Regions from separate parts of the Roseateles sp. L2-2 genome, predicted to be linked through region 1. Evidence: riboswitches for the same ligand, from Rfam matches in the RefSeq annotation. Region 1 holds a riboswitch; the other holds the start of a gene.
The links. A riboswitch is a leader RNA that binds a small molecule or an ion and turns the genes downstream of it on or off. The one in region 1 is predicted to bind S-adenosylhomocysteine.
Positions count from the first base shown of each region.

Region 2: another riboswitch for S-adenosylhomocysteine. It lies ahead of metH (methionine synthase); the one in region 1 lies ahead of ahcY (adenosylhomocysteinase).

Region 1 is NZ_CP192509.1:885,068-888,422, reverse strand. Features, by position in the region: gene ACQZ13_RS04130 (oxidoreductase-like domain-containing protein) at 1-15, shown strand, start outside; gene ACQZ13_RS04125 (hypothetical protein) at 238-714, shown strand; gene ACQZ13_RS04120 (HAD-IIB family hydrolase) at 642-1,433, opposite strand; S-adenosyl-L-homocysteine riboswitch at 1,506-1,604, shown strand; gene ahcY (adenosylhomocysteinase) at 1,720-3,168, shown strand; gene ACQZ13_RS04110 (TlyA family RNA methyltransferase) at 3,191-3,355, shown strand, end outside.
Region 2 is NZ_CP192509.1:472,215-475,569, forward strand. Features, by position in the region: gene ACQZ13_RS02180 (homocysteine S-methyltransferase family protein) at 1-64, shown strand, start outside; gene ACQZ13_RS02185 (HD-GYP domain-containing protein) at 179-1,390, opposite strand; S-adenosyl-L-homocysteine riboswitch at 1,583-1,687, shown strand; gene metH (methionine synthase) at 1,769-3,355, shown strand, end outside.

The sequences.
Region 1 (3,355 bases):
CCGGACGCCGGCTGACGATTCTCCGAACCCCACCCGAAGGGCCGCCTCGCGCGGCCCTTTCCTTTTGGGGAAACGCCCCGTTCCGCCCCCTTCCCGACTCCGGGGGTGTTTTCGTTTCGTGACGTTTTCGGGGACATCCCCCGGTTCAGAACCCGCTTCCGAAGGCCGACATCAAGGACAGGCGCCGCGCTTGCCGCAGCGGTGCGGTGCTCCCGCCTTCCGGAGGTCTCGATGTTCATGACCGGCCCGTCCCGCTTCCATGTCGCGCATTCCGACGCGCAAGCCAACCTGCGCTTCGCGCTGGCGCGGTTGAGCACCGATTGGCGCAGCCTGGACCCGTTCGGACTCGAGATCCTGCTGCGGCACCTGCTGATGGCGGAACACCGCTGCATGCCGCATCCCAGCGTGCTGCGCGAACGTCCGACCAACCGCTGGCTGCTGCCGCGGTTGCGCCGTCGGCGGATCGAGGTGGCGGAACGCCTGGTCGCCGTCGGCGGCCGGGTCAGCCATGCCGCGCTGGCGCGTGTGTTGCCGCGCGGCCACGACTGGCCGGGCATCTCGGCGCTGGTCGGCCGGCATGCCTGGGATCCGGTCGAAGGACGCCAGCCGCGCCCGCATCGTCCGGTCGTCGACGAACCGGCCTACCCGCGCGCCGCCAGCAGCGCCCGCGCCACTTCCGCGAAGCCGTCACCGCGTTCGGTCGCGGTCACGTAAGCGGGCGGGTGATCCAGCATCGGCAGGAAACGCGCGATGTTGGCCACGCCCACGGTCAACGGCATCCGTTCGAACATCAGTTGATCGTTCGTCGAATCGCCGACGTACACCCACTCGGCGGGATCGAAGTCCAGGCCCGTCAGCCGCTTCACCGCCCACGACGCGGCCGTCCACTTGCTGTGGTCGCCGATCCAGCCGTTGACGTGGATGGAGCTGACCGTCGCCACCAGCCCGTGCGCGCGCATCCGGTCGCAGACGGCGGCGATCGCCTCGTCGTCCAGCATCGTGAATTCGCTGTGGTCGACGGCGATGTCGGTCAGCCTGCCAGCGCTGTCGCGCGCGAGCACGGCGCCGGGCACCGTCGCGACGATCTCCCGCGCGCACGCCTGCAGTCTGGCGAAATTCTCCAGTCGCGTGGCATCGTCCTGGGCGAATTCGGTCGACAGGCCGTCCCCCTCCCGATGGAGAAGCACCCCTCCGTTCTCCGCCACGATCCCCCGCACGGGCCAGGCCGTCGCGAAGGGCTCGCTCCAGCCGGCGGGACGCCCGGTGATCGCGATGACGGGCACGCCGGCGGCATGCAGCCGGTGCAGCGCGTCCAGCGCCGCCGGCGCGATGGCGCCTTCCGCCGTCAGGGTGTCGTCGATGTCCGTCAGCACCCCGCGCAGGGGGCGCCAGGCCGCGCGGGGGCAGTCGCTGAGCGGGGGGATCGTTCGCATGGGGGGCGATTGTGGCCCCGACCACGATGCCGTCATCCAACCGCCGCACAGAACATGACTACAATCCAGCCCTGTTCCGAGGAGCGTTGCGACCTCCCATCCCATCGAGGCCAGGCTCGGAACCGCCGCGCGGCGACACGTCCGCGGCAATGGCAACCGCGCTCACCCGTCGACCCTTCGCAGGCCGGGTGAGGACCGAGCGGCAGATGCCCCAGCACTTGCCCTCCAAACGCCTCCCCAATCCCCTGATCGCTGGCGTCGACGGCCCTTCCTCGCAGGAGTCCGCATGAACGCCCAACTGAAGCCGCTGGCCCAAGACCAGTACCTGATCAAAGACCTGTCGCTGGCCGACTGGGGCCGCAAGGAGATCAAGATCGCCGAGAGCGAGATGCCCGCGCTGATGGCCATCCGCGAGGAATACGCCGCCGCGCAGCCGCTCAAGGGCGCGCGCATCACCGGCTCGCTGCACATGACGATCCAGACCGCCGTGCTGGTCGAGACGCTGCAGGCGCTGGGCGCGGAAGTCCGCTGGGCCTCGTGCAACATCTTCTCGACGCAGGACCACGCCGCCGCCGCGCTGGTCGCCGTCGGCACCCCCGTCTTCGCCTACAAGGGCGAGACGCTGGAAGACTACTGGGACTACACGCACCGCATCTTCGACTTCGGCGCCAAGGGCACGCCGGGCGAAGGCCCGAACATGATCCTGGACGACGGCGGCGACGCGACGCTGCTGATGCACCTGGGCCAGAAGGCCGAGAAGGATCTCTCCGTGCTGGCCAATCCGGGCAGCGAGGAAGAGCGCATCCTGTTCGCCGCGATCAAGAAGAAGATCGCCGAGGACGGCACCTGGTACACCCGCAAGAGCGCCGAGATCATCGGCGTCACGGAAGAGACGACCACGGGGGTGCACCGCCTGAAGGAAATGTCGGCCAAGGGCACGCTGCTGTTCCGCGCGATCAACGTCAACGACTCGGTCACCAAGAGCAAGTTCGACAACCTGTACGGCTGCCGCGAGTCGCTGGTGGACGGCATCAAGCGCGCCACCGACGTGATGATCGCCGGCAAGATCGCCGTGATCGCCGGCTACGGCGACGTGGGCAAGGGCTCGGCGCAGGCGATGCGCGCGCTGTCGGCCCAGGTCTGGGTCACCGAGATCGACCCGATCTGCGCGCTGCAGGCCGCGATGGAAGGCTTCCGCGTCGTGACGATGGAATACGCCGCCGACAAGGCCGACATCTTCGTCACCACGACCGGCAACAAGGGCGTGATCCGCCATGAGCACATGGCCGCGATGAAGCACAACGCCATCGTCTGCAACATCGGCCACTTCGACAACGAGATCGACATCGCGTCGATCGAGAAGTACGAGTGGGAAGAGATCAAGCCGCAGGTCGATCACGTGATCTTCCCCGGTATTGATGGCAAGCCGGGCAAGCGCATCATCCTGCTGGCCAAGGGCCGCCTGGTGAACCTGGGCTGCGGCACGGGCCACCCGAGCTACGTGATGTCGTCCAGCTTCGCCAACCAGACGATCGCCCAGATCGAGCTGTTCGCGCACAAGGACGCCTACGCCGTCGGCCAGGTCTACGTGCTGCCCAAGCACCTGGACGAGCACGTCGCCCGCCTGCAGCTGAAGACGCTGAACGCGCAGCTGAGCGAGTTGACGGACGAGCAGGCCGCCTACATCGGCGTGTCGAAGTCGGGCCCCTACAAGCCCGATACCTACCGTTATTGATTGACCGACCCGAGACCCGACCATGCGTGCTGACCAGCTGCTTCTCTCCCTTGGCCTGGCGCCCACGCGCTCGGCCGCCCAGCGGCTGATCGACGCGCGCGCGGTCGAGTGGGAAGGTCCCAAGGGCTGGACCGTCGTGCGCAAGTGCGGCGAGGACCTCACCGAGACCACCCCCCTGCGCGTGACG
Region 2 (3,355 bases), 410 kb from region 1:
CGCCTACCAGCCGCGCCGCTGGGGCAGCAAGCTGTTCAGCGGGCTGGTCGCCGAAGAGGTCTGAAGCACCGCCCCACGGCGGAGCAAGAACTCCCTCTCCCGCTTGCGGGAGAGGGCAGGGGTGAGGGCCAGCGGCCTGGGCCGACCACGACGCCCGACGCCCGACGCCCGACGGACGTCAGGTTCCGTAGAGCTTCAACATCGCGTCCATGTTGATCCGCAGGCGGATCTCATGCGGCGCGAGGCTGGCCGTGATGGCCTGGGCCTGCAGGCGCGTGTCGCGCAGGACGGGCGAGGTCAGCGGCGTGCCGCTGCGGCCCAGCAGCGAGGCCACCAGCGGCGCGTTGGCGCTGTGCCCGCGTTTGAGCACCATGCCTTCCTCGCCATTGGCCAGCCGCACCAGCGAGCCCGGCGGATAGAGGCCGATCGCCTTGATCAGCGCGGCACCCGCTTCGTCGGGCTGCTGGAGTTCGTCGAGGTAGACCGCCCGCGCCGCCTGTGCCGCGGACAGCGGCCGGCGGCTGCGCCGCGGGCTCAGGCGGGCGCCGTAGACGTCGGCGCGCCGCAGCAGTCGCGCCATCAGCTCGCCGTCGGAACGGCCGGCCAGCGGTCCGGGGCCTGCGTCGTGGTGGAGGCGCACGGCCGTCAGCCAATCGTCGTCATCGACGCCGATCGCCAGCAGCGTCGCCGCCGCGCGATCGCCGTGGCCGGCGAGCTGCTCGCGCTGCGCCTCGCCCAGCGCTTCCGGACGCATCGCGTGCTGATCCTGCTGCGCGCCGCTGTCCAGGTTCATCGTCAGCGCCGCCAGGCCCAGCGTGCGGCGCCGGCCTTCGCCCCAACCGAGCTGTCGCGTCGTCATCTCCACCAGCGCCAGCGACAGCAGCGCATGCCGCGCGCTGTACTGCAGCGGCTCCTGGCCGGCGTCGTGCACCAGCATCGCCAGCGAGGCGTCCGGCTGCTGCGTGAGCCGCGTCAGCACCTTGTCGAGCAGCTCGGTCAGGCGCATCAGGAAGTCCGGCCGGCGCGCATCGCGCAGCACCTGCTGCGCATGCCACTGCAGGTCGGCCCAGATGGCGGTGTGCGCCGGCGCCGTCTGCTGCGGCATCGGCATCGGCCGGGTGGGCTTGTACTCGGCGGTCGCATTGGCCAGCGCCGACATCGACGCGCCCTGCAGCATCATCGTGTCGAGCTTGTGGGCCAGGGCGCGCTGGTACTCGCGCGTCTCGTGCGCCTGCACCCACGGCCCGCGGGCCAGCAGGTCGCGGACCTGTGGCGTGTCCGGCAGCGGATGCCCGGAGGCGAACAGCAGATGACCCGCCGCGTCGCGCAGCGAGAACGTCAGCACCTGTCCCACGCGCAGGCTGTTTGGTGGCAGTTGGACCAGATCCACGGTGCCTTCCCTTCGACGTGTCGTCGTCTTGTCGTTGTTGTGTCGTCGCTCTCGTCTCGACGCCCGGGGAGGATAGGGGCGCCGCGGGCGGGACAAGGCAATACGGCACGAACAAAGCGGGGTCGGACCGGTAGAATGCACGCTGTTCCCGCTCCCAGCAAGGCCGCACCCGCGCCCCTTGCGGCGGCGGTGGTTTCCGAGGAGCGTTGCGACAGGTCCCGTCACCCGGGTGCCCGCCAGGCTCGGAACGGCGGTGTCGGACTCCCGGACACCGCCTCACAACGGCGCTCACCGACCCGCGTTCCGCGGGGTTGCGGTGAGTTGCGCGGCCCCGTCTTTCGTTTCAGCTCACGTCCAGCTCCGAAAAGCGCCGCCGCCATGTCCGCCACCCATTCCGCTTCCGACGCCTCCGACAGACCCCCCGCGCCCGTCGTACCGGTCGCCGTGCCTCCGATGAAGCTCTCCGGCCTGGAGCCGGTGAACATCGGCGCCGGCACGCTGTTCGTGAACATCGGCGAGCGCACCAACGTCACCGGCTCGAAGGCCTTCGCCCGGCTGATCCTGAACGGCGAGTTCGAGGCCGCCCTGAGCGTCGCCCGCCAGCAGGTCGAGAACGGCGCCCAGGTCATCGACATCAACATGGACGAGGCCATGCTGGACAGCAAGGCCGCGATGGTGCGCTTCCTCAACCTGATCGCCTCGGAGCCCGAGATCGCCCGCGTGCCGATCATGATCGACTCGTCCAAGTGGGAGGTGATCGAAGCCGGCCTGAAGTGCATCCAGGGCAAGGGCATCGTCAACTCGATCTCGCTGAAGGAAGGTGAGGCGGAGTTCCGCCGCCAGGCCAAGCTGATCCGCCGCTACGGCGCGGCCACGGTGGTGATGGCCTTCGACGAGACCGGCCAGGCCGACACCTACGAGCGCAAGACCCAGATCTGCGAGCGCGCCTATCGGATGCTGGTCGACGAGATCGGCTTCCCGCCCGAGGACATCATCTTCGACCCCAACATCTTCGCGATCGCCACCGGCATCGAGGAGCACAACAACTACGCCGTCGACTTCATCGAGGCGACGCGCTGGATCAAGCAGAATCTGCCCGGCGCGAAGGTCAGCGGCGGCGTGTCCAACGTGTCGTTCAGCTTCCGCGGCAACGAGCCGGTGCGCGAGGCCATCCACACCGTCTTCCTGTACCACGCGATCCAGGCCGGCATGGACATGGGCATCGTCAACGCCGGCATGGTCGGCGTTTACGACGAGATCCCCGCCGACCTGCGCGAGCGCGTCGAGGACGTGGTGCTGAACCGCCGCGAGGATTCCACCGAGCGACTGCTGGAGGTGGCCGAGTCGGTCAAGGGCGCCGCCAAGGACGACAGCGCCAAGCTGGCCTGGCGCGCGGGCGACGTCGCCGCGCGGCTGTCGCATGCGCTGATCCACGGCATCACCGACTTCATCGTCGAGGACACCGAGGAAGCCTGGCAGGGCATCCGCGCCGGCGGCGGCCGCCCGCTGCACGTGATCGAAGGCCCGCTGATGGCCGGCATGAACGTGGTCGGCGACCTGTTCGGCGCCGGCAAGATGTTCCTGCCGCAGGTGGTGAAGAGCGCGCGGGTGATGAAGTCCGCCGTCGCCCACCTGGTGCCCTACATCGAGGAGGAGAAGCGTCTGATGGCCGAAGCCGGCGAGGACGTGCGCTCCAAGGGCAAGATCGTCATCGCGACGGTGAAGGGCGACGTGCACGACATCGGCAAGAACATCGTCACGGTGGTCCTGCAGTGCAACAACTTCGAGGTCGTCAACATGGGCGTGATGGTCCCGTGCCAGGACATCCTCGCGAAGGCCAAGGTCGAGGGCGCGGACATCATCGGGCTGTCGGGCCTGATCACGCCCAGCCTGGAGGAGATGCAGTACGTCGCCGCGGAGATGCAGCGTGACGACTACTTCCGCATGAAGAAGATCCCGCTGCTG